Regions from separate parts of the Sporosarcina sp. P12(2017) genome, predicted to be linked through region 3. Evidence: riboswitches for the same ligand, from Rfam matches in the RefSeq annotation. Region 3 holds a riboswitch; each other region holds the start of a gene.

Region 1 (4,546 bases), on a different contig from region 3:
CACGACGAAATTACGAGATAATCAAAGGAGTGGTTCGCAAATGAATAAAGCACAAATGATCGACCATACATTATTGAAAGCCGACGCAACGAAAGACCAAGTCGCGGCGCTCATAAAAGAAGCAAAAGACTATCAATTTAAATCAGTGTGTATTAATCCGAGTTGGGTTTCATATGCCGCACAGCAGCTGAAAGGTACGGATGTGTTGGTCTGTACGGTGATTGGTTTCCCGCTTGGCGCGACTACCTCTGCAGTCAAAGCATTTGAAACGAAAGATGCACTGGCGAACGGAGCAGGAGAAATCGACATGGTCATAAACATCGGGGCCTTGAAAGACCGGGATGACGAATGGGTCGAGTCGGATATTCGTGCGGTAGTCGAAGCAGCTAACGGTACATTGGTCAAAGTCATCATCGAAACGTGCTTGTTGACCGATGAAGAAATCGTCCGTGCATGCGAGCTATCCGTCAAAGCAGGCGCCGATTTCGTCAAGACGTCGACTGGATTCTCGACAGGCGGGGCGACGGTACATGACGTGGCCCTTATGCGGAAGACGGTAGGCCCGGATATTGGTGTCAAAGCGTCCGGCGGTGTGCGTAGCGGAGAAGATTTCGATACGCTAGTCGAAGCGGGAGCCACGCGCATTGGCGCAAGCTCGGGTATTAGTATCGTAAAAGGCGAAGTATCAGACTCGAGTTATTAACAGATCCGTTACGGGACTGTTCTGCATATATGCAGGGCAGTCCTGTTTTTATGGGACTAGATAGTAGGAGTTGTCTAGTATTTGGTGGAAAGTAGTAATCATTTCTTTAGCAGCAGTAGGAAAACGTATGCAGTCGAAACATCAAATCTTCGGGCTGCTGTCACAACGGGAATTTTTAATTACATGAGGGCACTAGGAAGAAGATTACTAACACGGGAGAAACAAAGTTAAGAAAGAGACGTATTTCTACATGCGAAAGTGTAAAGGAATTACTTATTAGCTAATCTCAATAAAACAGAATCTCATTTAGACACACCATCTATTGATTTTACCCTGCTAAATTCATATACTGAGTAACAGTTATATAGAGTATTTTGATTTTTTGTTGAGTAAACGAAAAGTAAATAGGAATCAGGTTCAAAACCTGAGTGGTCACGCCAATGTAAACTTGCCATAGTATGTTTGCATGACGTCTTTCGGTAAAGGTTTGAAATGTGTATTATTTAATTTGTGTAGTCTAATTATTGAGCACGCATAGTCCCCATCTCTATCAGGAGGTGGGGATTTTTTACTGAATGATAATCTATTAATGATATGATTAGCAGTGTGTGTAGCAGTTTGATATAGTAAAAAAACGCTGGAAAAGCACCTTGACCACTACATAAACGAACACAGCTATCAGAGTGATAAAAGATTCAGAGAAACCAATTACGATTTGAAACTTGGTAAGTTTTATTTTGCCAATTACTTTTTATGCTGAGCAGCATTTGATCTTTTTCTCTGTTCAATTTCTTTGGTTAGAACTTCATTCATTTCATTATAGGATAGACCAGATTCTGCATTAAGTTTTTTTACTTCGTCTATATTCGTTCCAGCTACCGTATATTTTTTCTTATCCATATGATAATCTCCCTTTACGTTCTATTTTTCGGATAGGCGCCTATTTATGTTCCCTATACTCTTTATGACTGGCATAGAGCATCCTGTATTAACCTTGACTTTGTTTATGTTTGGGATTTTCGCAAATTGGCTTGACAGATGGTCTGACTTTCATGGTTTTTATCTCCTTTATATAGGTGTGCGATAATAGTGAAAACATCTAGGCACAGCAATCTTTTAACTGAATATATAAGTATGATTTCCTATATTTCATTTATTATGTACATTGATTTGAAAAAGCTTTCGCATCAATGGCAACCTCTTTGGAAATAAGAGGTTTTAGTTATAAAAACGCTAAAAACAGAACCCTACTCCAGTTACACCGTCTATTGATTTTACCTTACAAAAACTATATGCTTAGTAACAGTTACATAGAGTATTTTGGTTCTTTGTCTAGTATGCAAAGAGTAAATAGGAATCAGGTGAAAATCCTGAGCGGTCCGGCCACTGTAATAGGGAGAAAATGAGCCCTAAAGTCAGGAGACTTGCCAAAGTATGTAAACATGACACCTTCCGGTAAAGGGTGATTTGTGTATCATTCAATTTGTGCAGTTTAATTATTGAACATACATGGTCCCCATCTCATTCAGGAGGTGGGGACTTTTTGAATTCAATATTATTGCGCACCGTATACCTTTTATAATGAAGAAAGGAAGAGTTGGATGAAAAATACGAAGAATGCATTCATGAAATACAAAAACTATATCTACTACAGCCTTGTCGTCTTACTGCTATTTAGCACAATTACATATGCGACGACTTCTAATGAACAAGCCGCTGCATTTGATTTCAATGAAAAAGTAGAGGCTTCTACGCTGAAATTAGCTGGCGGCGGGGATGAATCTTCCGATACTGATACCAATAAGATGATAGAAAGTGATGCCAATCCAGAAGATGTATCGAAATCACAAGAACCGACAAATACGGACAAGTCACAAGAGAAACCGGAAGAAAAGCCGCAAAATCAACCACTCAACAAACCAGGAACTACCCATGCACCACTTAACTCATCGAAAACGGCTGACAAGACCAATACATCTGCTGAGGGCAACAACAAACCCGCACCAGAGAAAACAAAACCGAATACGAATACAGACATAGAAATCGTCGATGTGGCGGATCAACAAAATCGCTACTTCACGACGAACATCAAAAATAACGAAACAGTCACCGATCCGGTATATGTCGTCACCGTAAACCACTTGGACGATTCTCTCATTCCCCAGGAAATGAACGTGACGTTAAACGGTAAGCAACTGAATGACTTCACAGGCGAAATCACATTCATTGAAGGTACGAATGACATTCAATTCCAAGTTATCTATAAACAATCAGATAATAAACTACTTCGTGTCAGTCAATTGTACCGTGTGACGTTAAATAGTGAAGATATCATCATCACGACGGTCTTAAAAGATCAAACAGTGATGGAAGAGACGCTGACATTCACCGCGACAGCTGCGCAAGGGGAAAAAGATGCGAAGCTGAAAGTGGTAAGTAATCATCAAGAACTAAAACCACTAGCTGGGAGTTCGTATACAGCTACATTAGTTGAAGGGGAAAACACGTTCAAGCTCACCGCGCAACTACATGGAAAAAAAGCGGAACAGAGCTACACCGTGATCTATGAGAAAGAAAAAATCGCTATTTCATTGGAAACAGACTTAAAAGACCAACAAGCAAATAGCGAAGATTTTTCATTCTACGCGAAAGCTACTGCGAATGAAGTGGATGTACCCCTTAAGATTACCGTAAATGATCAACTGGTAAAATCGTCGGACGGCTCGAATTATAGTGTGCAGCTGATGAATGGAGCAAACACAGTCAAAGTCGTTGGACAATACGAAGACGAACAATTGGAACGGCAGTACACAATCACCTATAAAGATCCGAATGTGAATGAAAAACCACAAGTCGATCCGGATGCACCGAAACTGGTGACCGATTTGAAGTCCGGTAGCACAGTTAAAGGGGATATTAAGACGATCAACGTCTGGCCGGTAACCGCTTCGGGTGAACGCATTCGAGGGAAAAACGTTCAAGTGCAAGTCAATGGGGCGAATATTCCGTTCACATGGGATGACAGCGCGAAAACAAGTTATAAACTGACATTGCAGACGGGGAAAAACAACGTCACGATCAAAGTATGGGACGATGAAGCGCGCACGGTAACCGAAACATTCACGGTCACGTCAGTAGCACCAGCAGAAGACGGTGTCATCGGACAAGTCACGATCAGTCTGGAAGCTTCCGTATTAGGTATTCCTTATCTCATCAAGCCGACGAAGATGGATATACACCAAGGCGAAAAAGGTTCTTATATTCTGGATCAGCTACTTCGCAATAATGGATATGAATACGGCAAAACTGGAAACCTCGACAGTAGTTTCTATCTGCGTGACGTCAGTAAGCCAGGCATGCTAAACGGACTCCATATTCCTGATGATCTATGGGAAGTAGTCGAGAAGGTGTCCACCACTTCAAATCGGGACATCTACTCACCAGATAGCCTAAGTGAATTCGATTTCGCAAACGGCTCCGGCTGGATGTATAGCGTCAATGGCGATTACCCGAACTATGGATTCTCGGATGCGTATTTCCTTGATGGAGATGTGGTGCGCGTTCGCTACACCCTACATTATGGTAAAGATATTGGTGGGCACGACAGTTCTGGTACAAGTGATGCGAATTGGGATAAAGAATGGTAAGGAAAGAGAAGTGAAGGAATGAGAAATTTCTATGCATGGCTATTGACAGTCGTAATGATGACGGCGGTACTCCTGCCGTCCGTTGCGTTCGCGACACCTGAAAAAGAAGAATCATTGCTGCACACAATTGAACAAATTATTGCGTGGAAAAAACAAGATGAGAATATTGCAGAGTCTGACCCATTGTTGAGCAAGC
Region 2 (4,546 bases), on a different contig from region 3:
TTCCTGCACGGCTTGCTCGTCCAACTCCGACCAGCTCGAGAAAATCCCTGACTGATACGGATAACGACCGAGAGCGACGGTGTCTTTCACGCTATGGGAAAAAGCATGAGCATGAAGCTGCGGCAAGACGGCTACTTGCTGCGCGAATTGCTTTTGGCTATATGCGCCAGAAGGTTTTCCTGCAATCATTACCTTGCCGCTTTGTTTCGGCAAAATTCCCGAAATGATTTTCAATAAGGTTGACTTTCCGCTACCATTCGGCCCTAAAATCCCAAGAACTTCTCCTTTTTCCACGTGGAACGACACATTTCGCACAATCGGTTCTTTGCCGTAGCCTCCTGATAAGTTCTCCACTTGCAACATCTTCACATCGCTCCTTTTCTACGTTGTTTGTAAAATATGTAAGCAAACACCGGAGCGCCAATGAATGCTGTAATGACGCCGACCGGTAATTCAGCCGGCGAAATAATCGTTCGTGCGACGAGATCGCAAATGATTAATAATGAGGCACCGTTGAATAATGATAACGGCAACACGTGACGATGATCAGAACCCCATAGCATTCGTGTCATATGAGGGACAACTAGGCCCACGAAACCGATTGTCCCAGACACAGCAACAGCAGAACCAGTTAATACCGAACCGCCTAGCAAAATCATTAATTTACGCTGTTTGACATTGACCCCAAGATGATGCGCGCGTTCTTCACCGAATAATAAAGCGTTCAATTCGCGGCGATTGAGCCACAGCATGAATGAACCGATGATGAAAAACGGCAGTACCATGAGAATATAATTCCATCCGCGCATGGATACGCTACCAAGCAGCCAACCCACGATCTGACGGAGTTCTTCTTGTGTTAACGCGATCATCAGCGACAGCACGGAGCCAAGAAACGAACCGAAAATAATGCCTGTCAAAATAATCGTTTCCATTTTCATTGATCGATCGACGAGACGGGCAAAACCGATCACTAGAAACATTGTCACTGCGGCACCGATCATACTAAATACAGGTAAGGTGAATGCGCCAAGAACCGGTAGAGAAATACCAAAAAAGAGTGTGATCACGGCGCCGACAGAGGCACCGGATGACACTCCGAGGGTGTAAGGATCAGCTAATGGGTTTTTCAACAGCCCTTGGAAAGCGGCTCCTGAAATAGCCAGTGAGGCACCGACGATTCCCGCCAGCAGCACACGAGGCATACGGATCTTCCACAAAATATTACTTGCGGTCGCGTCCGATTGATTCCATAGCGTCTCTATTGGTATTTTCACTGTACCGATCGATACGCCGAGCCAAATTGCCACAAGCAACGTGGCAATCGACACGACATAGGCGAGAGCGGTTTTATTCACCGAATACCTCAGGATAGACTGCTTTTGCAAACAATTCTAATCCGTCAGCTAAACGTGGACCTGTACGGCTTGTAATATCTTCATCCAATTGAATGACTTGATCTTCTTTGATCGCAGTAACCGCATCGAACCCGTCACGAGTTTTAATGTTTTCTACGACGTTTGGAACATAACTATACATAGCCAAAATTACATCGGGATTTTCATCTACAATCTTTTCAGGACTGATCATAATCCAGCCTTCTTCTGTCACAATGTTTTCAGCGTGGATCATATCCAAAAATTGCTGTGGGAATGTTCCCTTCCCTGGCGTATAAATTTCAGGTGCATCGGAGTTTTCAACAAACACGCGCTTCTTGTCTGTTATGTCTGCTGCTTTCTTTTCAATATCCGCAACTTTTGTTTTCATATCTTCGACGATTTGATTCGCTTCCACATTTTTGTCCATGACTGCACCAATCAGTTCAATTGTTTCATATGTCTCGTCAAATGTCTCTGCATTTGGTACGACGATCACAGGGATGCCTGCGTCACGAATTTGATTCAATCCTTCTTCACTTGAACCCATCATCATTTCATGTGCAAATACTGCTTCCGGCTCCAATGAAATGACTTTTTCCACGTTGACCGTAAAGTCCCCTACTGTATCAAGCTCCGTTACTTCCTTAGGGTAGTCATCGTTTTCTGTTACTGCGATGACTTGATCTCCTGCATCAATACCGAATAAAATTTCCGTATTGCTTGGAACTAATGAAATTACAGTTTCCGGCGCTTGTTCAAATGTAAGTTCTTCGCCAGCCGCGTCTGTCAGGGTGTATGGATAACTCGTTGTATCCGTCGATTGTTGTTCTGTGTTTGTTTCTTCGCCAGCTTGTTTTTCATCTGCTGGTGTTTCTTCTTTTTTACTGTCACTTCCGCATGCTGCGAGTAGTAGTACCGCAAGCATTGCCGTCAGCATCAGTTGCCAAAACTTCTTCATGTGTGTTCCTCCTTTAATATGTGTGTAGCATTACGCAAGCCGCAGACATGAAAAAAACCTTCGATAGTTCGAAGGATCAGGTGGGATGAAATCAATACGTGATTTCTTCCACTGTACCTATCCTCGTAGGTTGCTGCGGAACTTCATTTTCTAAAAAGGCAGGTGACCTGGCTTGTGCATGGCACATACAGTGGCGGGACCGCATCGGATTTGAACCGATTTCGCTTTTCATCTCAAGTTTTGAGAACCTTTTTAGAAGATATGTAATTATGACTTATTATAGCGATAATAGTGTTGGTTGTACAGGGGATAGGAGGAGTTTGGGTATGACATGGGGAGTGAGGCTCCAGCAGGGGGACGCTTTCCTGAGGGGCCGCCTGGAACGCAGCGAAACGTTGCCTTCCCCTTTCCCATTCATAAAGAAAAAAGCCAAGCAGTCAATCTGCTTGGCCATTTTTGATATATTACATTCTTTCAGGTGCTTGCACGCCAACTAATTTCAACGCGTTCGCAATCGTCGTTTTAGTCGCTGTGATCAAAGCCAAACGTGCTTCGGAAAGGTCTTTATTTTCCGGATCAAGCACCTTGTTAGCATTATAGAAACTATGGAATGTAGCTGCTAGTTCCTGAATATATGTTGTTACACGATGCGGTGCGCGCATGCGTGCCGAGTCGCTGATTAGTTTCGGGAAGTCTCCGAGTTTCTTCAGTAGCTCTAGCTCTTTTTCATCTTGCAATAGCGTGACGTTCTCTGTTGACGCTTCTACGTTCTGTTCTTTTGCCTGACGTAGAATCGAGCAAATACGTGCGTGCGCGTATTGTGCGTAGTAGACAGGGTTTTCATTGGATTTGGATACTGCCAAATCTAGATCGAAGTCCATTTGTGCGTCACCTGAGCGCATCGCGAAGAAATAACGTACAGCGTCTAAGCCGACCTCTTCCACGAGTTCACGCAGTGTGACCGCTTTTCCTGTGCGCTTGCTCATCTTGAATTTTTCTCCGTCTTTATAGAGCTGAACCATTTGCGCCACTTCTACTTCGAGCGTATCGCGGTCATAGCCAAGTGCTTGGATTGCCGCTTTCATACGTGGAATATATCCGTGGTGGTCTGCTCCCCAAATATTGATGAGTTTATCGAATCCGCGACTCAGCTTGTCTTGGTGGTACGCGATATCCGGTGTTAAGTATGTGAATGAACCGTCTTGCTTAATCAGTACACGGTCTTTGTCGTCACCAAATGTAGTGGAGCGGAACCAAGTGGCACCGTCTTCTTCAAAGACATGGCCGTTTTCACGAAGTTTATTAAGTGCGACTTCGATCTTGCCGTTGTTATATAGGGACGTCTCTGAGAACCAGTTATCAAAATGAACGCGGAAGTCCGCCAAGTCTTTCTTCAGTTTATCCAGTTCGATATTCAAGCCGTGCTCACGGAAAAATGCAAGTCGCTCTTCTTCTGGAACATCGACATACTTGTCGCCGTATTGTTCGACCAGGCCTTTTGCGATCGTGATAATATCTGCACCACGATAGCCATCTTCAGGCATTTCTTTTTCCAATCCAAGTGCTTCGAAATACCGAACATCGATAGATAACGCTAAGTTGTTTATTTGATTACCTGCATCGTTGATATAATATTCGCGCGCTACGTCATAGCCTGCTTTATCGAGAATATTACATAATGAATCGCCTAGCGAAGCTCCGCGTGCGTGCCCTAAGTGCAAGTCGCCTGTTGGGTTCGCTGAGACGAATTCAACTTGAATTTTTTGTTGTTGTCCACTGTCGGAACGTCCGTAGTCAGCTCCTTGATCAAGGACAGTCTTCACGATATCTCCAAGGCTGTCTGTTTTTAAGCGGATATTGAGGAAGCCAGGTCCAGCGATTTCAATGGAGTCAATTGCTGTGTTCGTCGTATCGAGGTGCTCCAAAATACTTTCCGCGATTGCCCGTGGTGGCTTTTTTGCTAGTTTCGTTAACTGCATGGCGATATTCGCTGCATAGTCGCCGTTCTCTTTACTTCTTGGTGATTCCAGTTTAATTTCCGGAATTTCTGCACCTTCGACTAATTGTGCTTTTTCAATCGCTTCGTGCAATGCTACTTTAATTTCATGTTGAATCTGCTCTACTGCATTCATTGTGTTACCTCCGAGTAGGTTATTGTCAAATGGTATTTCCCTAATAAACTTTCGTCTGAATGTAAGTCGTACGCTAC
Region 3 (4,546 bases):
ATTATATGATGGAAAGGAATTAGTCGGCTATGCTATGCACGGACGTGAAGCAGATGGCAACGTATGGCTTGATCGCTTTATGATAGATCAGCATCACCAAGGTAAAGGTTATGCTAGTAGATTTCTTAAACTTCTACTTACGAGAATGGAAGAAAAGTATCAATGCAACAAGATATATTTAAGTATTTATCCAAGTAATAAAGCCGCACAGCATTTATATGAAAAATTCGGTTTTAAGTTAAATGGTAAAATTGATGATGTAGGTGAATTCCCTTGTCTCATCATGGAACTTGATCTTCAAAGGAGTCCTGTGCAATGAGTTCTTCTTCACCCAAGTTTAATAAATTGGATACTGAGCCAGTAGGACGTATCTTTTTACGTTATTTAATACCGTCAACTGTCGGTATGTTGCTGATGGCAATCAATATTGTGGCGGATGGTATCATGGTCGGTAATCGATTGGGTGCAGAAGCATTGGCGGGAGTCGGAATTTCGGCTCCCGTTTATACCATCTTTTTTGCTATTTCCTTATGGATTGGTATAGGTGCCGCCACAAAATATTCGATGGCAATGGGTGCTAAAGATGTGCTTAAAGCTCGTTCGATTTTCACACATGCAATCATTTCCATTTTCTTATTAACCATTATATTAGGCTTAACCGCCTTTATTTTTAGGGATTCGCTAGCATACGCACTTGGTGCGAATACCACTACATTCCCTTATGTATCGCAATACTTATTTGTGATTTTACTATTTGGCTTTATCTTTACTGTAGAAAACACATTTAGTATTTTCGTACGTAACGACGGAGCACCGAACCTCTCAATGGCAGGGCTAATTGTGACGTCAGTCATTAACATCATTTTGAATTATGTGTTCTTATTTATTCTTGATTACGGTGTTGCCGGTGCTGCAACCGCTACAATTATCGCTTCCTTTATGGGCATGTTAGTACTGCTCGCCCACTTCTTTAAGAAAAACAATAACTTAAAATTGATTCGCTTACAGTTCAATAAAAAGCTGTTCATAGCCATTCTTTTCATCGGATTCCCGAGCTTCCTTTCCGAGTTGGGAATCTCCTTTTTTACCATTACACATAATATTGCGTTCGAACGGATGGCCGGTACAGAAGGTGTTGCGGCATTCTCTATTTTGAACTATGTGCACAGTGTCATGCTTATGCTATTCCTCGGGATGGGTGGTGCGATTCAGCCGCTGATCAGTTATTATCAAGGCTCTGGTAACCGGATAAGGATGAAGGAAACCGTTAAAAAGGCCACTCTCACAGTCGTCATCGCGGGTGCTGTGTTCTTCCTCGTCGGACAGTTCGCAGCAGGTCCTATCGTATCGATTTTCGGAGACTTCCCGCAAGCCGTCAGAGAATTGGCTACTACCGGAATTAATCTATTCTTTATTGCCTATTTGTTCACAGGTACGAACTTTGTCATGATGACTTATTATCAATCTGTCGGCAATGTACGGATGGCCACTTGGATTACCGCTTCACGTGAAATCATCGTCATGTTGATTTTCTTGATGATCTTGCCACGCATATTCGGATTGAATGGTATTTGGTTATCCATTCCCGCTTCTGAGCTTGTCGTATTTATTGGCGTGTATTTATATCAAAGGAACGCTACTCGACATTCGTTAATCGGCTAAGCATTGGTCTATAGAACAGTACGGAAACATAAATCATTGTTCTAAGCAGCGCGTTCCATAGAATTAGTGTGAGTACGTGTTGTAGTAAAGAATGTTGCACTATTTTTGTTCCTTTCATCAATAAGAGTGCTATACTGAAAGAGCAACTGAATATCGTGTTAGAGATAGGTGCGTTTATTTTTTCTTAAACGCTTAAAAGGGAAATCGGTGAAAAACCGATGCTGTCCCGCAACTGTGAGTTGGAGTATAATTCGTTACCACTGTTTCACCGCAAGGGAAATGGGAAGGTGAATTATACGTTGAAGACGAGCCAGGAGACCTGCCTAGATCAGTACACACCAATACCCTACGCGGATAGGAGGTGTCAAGTGCGGCTTATGAAAAATCACACACAAGCCGACGTACGAAAAAACGGAATCAGGACATTCATTAGGTGGCTTCGAAATAGTTTCTATCGATCCAACATATGTGTATTTCCTGCCGAACCGTTTAATTCGTCATGGCTTCCCACTTAACATCCTTCCAGGTATTTACCGGACGGATGTTTTTTTATGTCAACGAACCCATACAAACACGATGAGGAGAATGAATTATGCCCAATCAAACAATCGATGACTTTACAAACTTATTAAAGGACACATTGATGTCGGATAGAGTGAGCACTCACTCTACCCCCCTTCCTATACTAGTGGAAAATGTGAAGAAACAAATTGCTGAAGACACTTCAAATGACTCTGCAGAAAAAAGTAAACAACTAGCTAATTTAGATACAGCATATCAAATCGTAGTTGCTGAATTAGTAGGTAGTAACTAGATCGCAATAAAACACCCCTGACCTTAATGTGTCAGGGGCGTTACTATGTTATAAAGAATCTTTAATCACACGCTTGTAATTCAATACGGAAAGTAAGCCAAATATAGAATATAGTGCCGTATAGATGAACATCACAATAATCGTGGGCGCCAGCATTTCAGTACCGAATAAGAACCAGCCAGATTTCACCGCGAAATAGCTGTGGAAGAGACCAACGACTAACGGAATACCGAAATTAAATAGCTGCTTTCGTTGAACCCCTTTTAGCAAATCTGTTTGTGTATAGCCCAGTTTACGAAGAATGGTATAGTTCGATTTTTCATCTTCACTTTCGTCCATTTGTTTAAAGTATAAGATGCAGCCAGAAGTGACAAGGAAAGCGAGGCCGAGGAATCCCACGATGAACATGATCATGCCAGCACCTTGCATTTGTTTCGTTCTTTCCTCAAACTTCGATTCATGTCCTGCCCAGTCGTTTATTCCCAACACATTAAATATATCATTCGCTTTTTCTAGATCATTCTCATTCTCGATATCCACTCCATGATATTCCGTAAATTCGGATTCTACGGAAGGATCTATATCTACATTCATCTGCTGGAACACTTGATCATCCACTACCGCCACTACAAAACCATAGGTTACACGTATGGGCAAAACAACTACCCTTTCTGTCCCTTTCAGTGTTAGATCATACTCATGCTCTTTGCCTTGGAAAACGACTTGCTGATCTTCTTTGAATTTCATGAAGTTTTCCGTTAAATTATCAGAGTTGACGAAGAGCACTTCCTTTTCTGCTACGTCTAACTCTGGCAATGCTTCATCACTAATGACGATCATTTCTGTATCGGTATAACTCACATCTTGACTATCCCCACCCGGAATAGATAGAACTCTTGATAAACCAACAGGTGTAGACAATAGATCAATAGCTGTCTCTGTATAGGCGATGCCTTTACTTTCAAGTGCCTGTGTAAATTCCATTGCACGCGTAGTATCAGGAATAGTAAAGTCGGCCGGAATAGTTCGCTCTACTGACTTCTCTACTGAGTAATACGAAATATAACTTAACGAGAGTAATGCGATGGATAGCGCAGATACGGATGTAATAATCATTAATAGAAGAGAATTCGATTTCATTCGAAACATAATTGAAGAGAGAGACAGCACGTCGTTAACGTTCAGATATCCTCCTTTACGTTTACGAATCAGGTTAAAGATAAAGCTAACGGAGCCTTTATAGAACAAATACGTTCCCATGACGACAGAAGCTAGTATGATGATCATCACCAGAAATAGCTGATCGCCTAGGAACACACTACTAAATAATCGGGATGATAAATAATAGCCGAATACAATGAGTAGAATACCGAACACACCGACAACCGCCTGAAATACTGTCATCTTTTTGACCCGCTGTTGCGTTACGGTTGTTACACGGAACAAAGATAATATACTTTGTCGTTTAATGAATAGCGCATTCATGATCAAAATCAATACAAAGATTACTGCAAATACGATCAGCGTTTGAAGTAATGCTGCTGAAGAGAAACGTAAAGTTGCAACATCCGTTACACCAGTGACCTTAAATAGAATGAGCATGAGTAATCGTGACATCGAAAATCCTAAGAGTATCCCTATAACGAGAGAGCCGATATATAACACGAAATTCTCTACACTTAAAATACGGAAAACGGTTACTTTCGTCATCCCGATCAATTGGAATAATCCAATCTCCTTACTGCGTCGTTTAATAAATAGATTGTTAGCATATAGCAAGAATACAGACACGATAACAATTAGAAAAACTGAACCTGTTTTAATAGCTGCAGCACCTTTCACTCCTCCTGTTGCATCGTCCAATGCTGGATCAAATTGCAGCGTTACAAATGAAAAGTACAAGCCCACGCTAAAAACCAAAGCAAAGATATACACATAATAATGTTTAAGGTTTTTCTTGATATTGCGGAAAATCAGCTGATTAAGCGTCATGTTGCACACCACCCAACACACCTTGCGTTTTGATGATGTCATTAAAAAATTCGTTACGCGTTTGGTCTCCTTTATTCA
Region 4 (4,546 bases), on a different contig from region 3:
AAAGGCATCTAATGTGGAGTTAGTATCACAGGAGATGGTGGATGGTGGTATCGTAACGGTCATCGTTCAAGGTGATGTCGGAGCAGTACAGGCAGCTGTGGATGCAGGTCGCGATGCAGCAGCGCGTGTTGGTGAATTGCTAGGTGCACATGTGATACCGCGTCCTGATGATTCAGTATATGGCATGGTGAAACCGCTAGTGCCAACTACTCCAGAAATTCCGAAAGTAAAGAAAGCGATAGAAGCCAAGAAGGCACCGAAGAAAGACTGAGGGCGGATTACCTAAGAGCATTTGCGAAGTTTTATTGGGCACAAACTCTTCGGTCATAATGAAATCTATAGAAAGGAGTGGTTTCCATGGCTTTCAAACGACATAAAATTGCAGTCATCGGAGCGGGTCATACGGGTGCGACTGCCGCATTGATGGCGGCGCAGAAAGAATTAGGCGACATCGTATTAGTCGATATTCCTGACCTCTCCAATCCTACCAAAGGTAAAGCACTCGATCTCCTTCAGACAAGTCCTGTGCAACAGTTCAATTCCCGCATCACAGGTACATCGAATTACGAGGATATTGAAGGCGCTGCAATGGTGATCATTACAGCAGGCGTCGCGCGAAAACCAGGTATGAGTCGTGATGATTTAGTTGCGACCAATGCGAAGATTATGCGTTCTGTTTCTGAACAAGTGAAGCGTTACGCACCAGACAGCATTGTGCTGATTTTAAGTAACCCGGTAGATGCGATGACATATGTTTGCTATAAAACAACCGGCTTTCCTAAAAATCGTGTGATTGGACAATCAGGTGTGCTCGATACTGCCCGTTTCAATACGTTCATCTCGGAAGAATTGAATATTTCTGTAGAAGATATTTCGGGCTTTGTCCTTGGTGGACACGGCGATGATATGGTTCCACTTGTGCGTTATTCATACGCTGGGGGCATTCCGTTGGATAAAATCATTTCGAATGAACGATTGGAAGCAATTGTGGAGCGTACTCGAAAAGGCGGCGGCGAGATCGTCTCGTTGTTAGGTAATGGTAGCGCGTATTACGCACCTGCTGCGGCTTTGGTAGAGATGGCGGAAGCAATTATCAAAGATAAAAAACGAATTATGCCATCTATTGCTTATTTAGAAGGCGAATATGGATATCAAAATATCTATTTAGGCGTTCCTACTGTTTTGGGTGGCAATGGTATTGAGAGTGTAATTGAACTCCCGTTAACAGAGGAAGAACAAACAGCGCTCGATCAGTCAGCTGATTCTGTCAAAACAGTGATCGAAATTTGCGAAAAGCAGTTGTCCTAATAACTACTGATCTCTCTAAGTCGTAAAGGGGACTTAGGGAGATATTTTTGTATAGGAAGAAGTTTTTTGGTGCATTTTAGTCATTAAATGATAGAGAAGTCAAAGATTATCTTAAAAGCTGACAAAAGTTAATAAGGAATTACAACTTTTATATTTACTTTTATTTATTTGCATGATACAATAAACAGAATTAACAGATTTATTAAATATGCCTTTATTACACTAGTTCGGTAATATATAAAGAACTCATTTCCTTTTGCCTTCAAAATGTAAGCGCTGTCAATAGGCCTTTTATTAATAAAAGCGAAGAAAATGTTCTTTTTTCCCCGACAAGGCATATACTATGAAAAATACAAATCCAGGAGGTAATTCTTATGCAAAACAACACCTATCAAAACAATTCAGCACTACCAGAGCAAAACGAAACGTTCTATTTGATCACAGGTTACTCAGAGAATGGTTTCATCCATGGGATTACATGGGAAGAAGCGTATGTTCAAGGATTGGCGGAGTGCGGCTGTCTATGCGAACAACAACTCATGTAAGTAATGAAGAAAGCTCGATACAGGGTGCCTAGCAAAAAACGATTGTGGATGTACTCACAGTAGTTTTTAGATAGGCACCCTGTTTAGTTGTGTCTTCCTTCTTATTGAAAACAAACGCTACCACCCTCTATGTTATCCATGATAAAATGAAATCAATCAAATAAATGAGTTTGCACGATGCGCTGGTACCTATCAAGGTATAAAAGGGAATCCGTAAACCGGAGCTGTCCCCGCAACTGTACACACGGACGACCGCTAGAATTAGCCACTATGGAGACATGGGAAGGCACTGGCGGAAGGATGAAGTGAAGCCAGGAGACCTGCCACGTATCGTCAAAGCGACACTTTCTTCGGGGGTTGAGGAGTGGAAGCAAAAAAGGTATCTGCATCTATGCATTTTTGTATGGAGTATATTAAAGTTGCCTGAATTTGTTTCCTCATTCACAACTATTGCAATCATCTTGCCGAAGAGGCGGAATGATTGTTTTTTGTTGTTTACGAAAGGAGACCGCGACATGAGATTATGTGAACAAAATGAGGAACGTATACACGAACGTGCACTGTTGCAGATATTGTATAAACAAGCAGAACAACAGCGTAGAAGACCAGTGTATTCAGGATTTCATCAAGTAGTAAGGAAACTGTTACAGGACGGGCTATACGGTCAATGGATCTATAACTATTCAGCAAGTGAAATCAAATGGCTTGGCCTACAGATTGTAGCTGAACGCGACCGACTGATACCTTCTGCACAATTGCAGCAATATATGAATGAATTTGTAACATCTGATTATCATGATAAGCGGATAGGACTGCCTCAGGAAAGGCTTATGCTCATAGCAATGGGCGCAATGCAAAATGAAACTGTCCAGCGCCTGCAGAAAGTACAGGAAGCATATTGGATGCTGAGCCATGGTTATGTGACTTTACCAGCTGAGATTATGTCATTCTTCGGTAAGACGTTCTATCAGCGAAAGACGAGAGTCCAGCAATATACAATGGATATCGCTGACGACAGAATTGCATCATTTTTATCAAGTAAGGTTAAAGAAAAGCATATACGTATACCCGATCATTTTATGGAACAAGTAAAAGCGTGCGGCTCTTGGAGTTTATTTGATGCTGAACAAATAGAGCGTATTTTTGGATGTTCATTTGACAACTTCAACAGTGAGAGATTTTCCCACGCTGCTGATAGTTCCTCTATGGGGCATAAAAAAGTCTCTGCCATCGGATTGATGAAACGGCTGCTTGGAAGTGAAGGAATTGTTGTGCATTTTCCTAATAAAGAACGACAGGAAAAAGCAGTATTATGCTCGTATATTCAATTACCGTACGTACTGCAGGAAACGGAGTTGGCACGTACTTGTACCATACTTGTACGTTTACTGAACGGCATTGAAAGTATATGGGGACGTACTATACAAATTGAAGTGGCAGGATGGGAAACCGCTATAGCTGAACAGAAAATTGCTTTACATTCAGAGAGGGCCCTTCTGTTTATTGAAGAGGTAGCCCGAGAGATAAATCGTTCCTTGGAGGTGGCATCTTGTCAAAGCGGAATGAATACTCCTCTGCGCAAAGCGGCCTCGGTTATGCATCGTTCGATATACCAGGCGACAAAACAACAGCAAATCGCCATGATCGATCGAATAACTGCAGAACAGCGCCATACCGATCAAGGCGGATCGGTCACGCTAGAGAAGTCTGCAACCATTGAAACAGCAGAACTATTACAACTGCTCATAAAGGCATGGAGCTGTGGAATTCCGGAAGTCCGACTTATCTGAATCACCTCTATTGTAGTGGAAACTGAAGTGGCGTAAACTAAGTAAGACTAGCAGTTTTCATCCGAGGTGAGACAGGTGTTTCAATTTGATACATTAGGACATGAAATAGTAACGGAATTATCGAATCTGATACAGCAGCAAGTGATTTTAACAGATAGAAGAGGCTTCATTCAAGCGAGTACAGAACCGGATCGAATCAATCAGTTCCATGAAGGGGCACTGTTAAGCATGCGCCAGAAAACGATGCTCCGTATGGCAGACGAGGAAGCGGAGCATCTGCAAGGGGTCCGTAGAGGAATTGTCTTGCCTATCATTATTGAAGAAGAGCCGATAGCCGTACTTGGCGTGACGGGTGATCCAGATGTGATTCATCCGCAGGCTCAGCTAATCTTACGCGTAGCGGAACTGTTCATCCAAGACACCTTGAAACGAAAGCAGAAGGATGAAAAAGTACGTGATGTGGAGTTCTTCGTCTTTGACTGGCTGACAGGATCAAAGAAAGATGAAAGATTTATGGAACGAGGGACACTGCTCGGAATCGACGTGACACTCTACAGTCAAGTGGTGGTTTTGGAAGTGCTGGATTTATTGGAACAGTTCTCCGTTGAGGAAATGGAGACATTTGAGTCGATTCAAAACATCCATCCTTCCATGAAAATGATCCGCTGGGCGCAAAATAAAATCTTATTATTATTACCTGAAATGAATCAGGAAACTGTAAAAAACGAGTTAGAGTTTTTATTGCTTCATATAAAACGGCGCAAGAAAGTACAAGTCGTCGCAGGTATAGGTGAATCCACACGGTATTTCGACTTAGCTAAATCATTCGCCCAGGCAGAACGTGCTGTCCATGCTGCAAAGGAATCTGGAGATATTGTCTTTGAGCATGAACTGCGTCTTGAA

The links. Region 3 has a riboswitch for cobalamin ahead of CSV80_RS10485 (hypothetical protein). Riboswitches for the same ligand answer to the same signal wherever they lie in the genome.
Region 1: another riboswitch for cobalamin. It lies ahead of CSV80_RS06485 (DUF4430 domain-containing protein); the one in region 3 lies ahead of CSV80_RS10485 (hypothetical protein).
Region 2: another riboswitch for cobalamin. It lies ahead of CSV80_RS07405 (ABC transporter substrate-binding protein); the one in region 3 lies ahead of CSV80_RS10485 (hypothetical protein).
Region 4: another riboswitch for cobalamin. It lies ahead of CSV80_RS10035 (ribonucleotide reductase N-terminal alpha domain-containing protein); the one in region 3 lies ahead of CSV80_RS10485 (hypothetical protein).

The regions. Positions count from the first base shown of each region.
Region 1 covers NZ_PDYL01000006.1:115,612-120,157, forward strand. Annotated here, with positions in the region: gene CSV80_RS06475 (pyrimidine-nucleoside phosphorylase) at 1-21, shown strand, start outside; gene deoC (deoxyribose-phosphate aldolase) at 41-703, shown strand; cobalamin riboswitch at 1,062-1,173, shown strand; gene CSV80_RS17625 (hypothetical protein) at 1,448-1,603, opposite strand; gene rpmJ (50S ribosomal protein L36) at 1,692-1,757, opposite strand; cobalamin riboswitch at 2,008-2,149, shown strand; gene CSV80_RS06485 (DUF4430 domain-containing protein) at 2,329-4,350, shown strand; gene CSV80_RS06490 (prenyltransferase/squalene oxidase repeat-containing protein) at 4,369-4,546, shown strand, end outside.
Region 2 covers NZ_PDYL01000007.1:103,627-108,172, reverse strand. Annotated here, with positions in the region: gene CSV80_RS07415 (adenosylcobinamide amidohydrolase) at 1-363, opposite strand, end outside; gene CSV80_RS07410 (FecCD family ABC transporter permease) at 366-1,358, opposite strand; gene CSV80_RS07405 (ABC transporter substrate-binding protein) at 1,351-2,337, opposite strand; cobalamin riboswitch at 2,478-2,604, opposite strand; gene argS (arginine--tRNA ligase) at 2,802-4,469, opposite strand; gene CSV80_RS07395 (YwiB family protein) at 4,466-4,546, opposite strand, start outside.
Region 3 covers NZ_PDYL01000011.1:72,765-77,310, reverse strand. Annotated here, with positions in the region: gene CSV80_RS10495 (GNAT family N-acetyltransferase) at 1-319, shown strand, start outside; gene CSV80_RS10490 (MATE family efflux transporter) at 316-1,662, shown strand; cobalamin riboswitch at 1,812-2,003, shown strand; gene CSV80_RS10485 (hypothetical protein) at 2,255-2,476, shown strand; gene CSV80_RS10480 (ABC transporter permease) at 2,525-4,468, opposite strand; gene CSV80_RS10475 (ABC transporter ATP-binding protein) at 4,458-4,546, opposite strand, start outside.
Region 4 covers NZ_PDYL01000010.1:133,999-138,544, forward strand. Annotated here, with positions in the region: gene CSV80_RS10025 (BMC domain-containing protein) at 1-271, shown strand, start outside; gene mdh (malate dehydrogenase) at 358-1,308, shown strand; gene CSV80_RS17520 (hypothetical protein) at 1,683-1,853, shown strand; cobalamin riboswitch at 2,019-2,195, shown strand; gene CSV80_RS10035 (ribonucleotide reductase N-terminal alpha domain-containing protein) at 2,369-3,643, shown strand; gene CSV80_RS10040 (CdaR family transcriptional regulator) at 3,719-4,546, shown strand, end outside.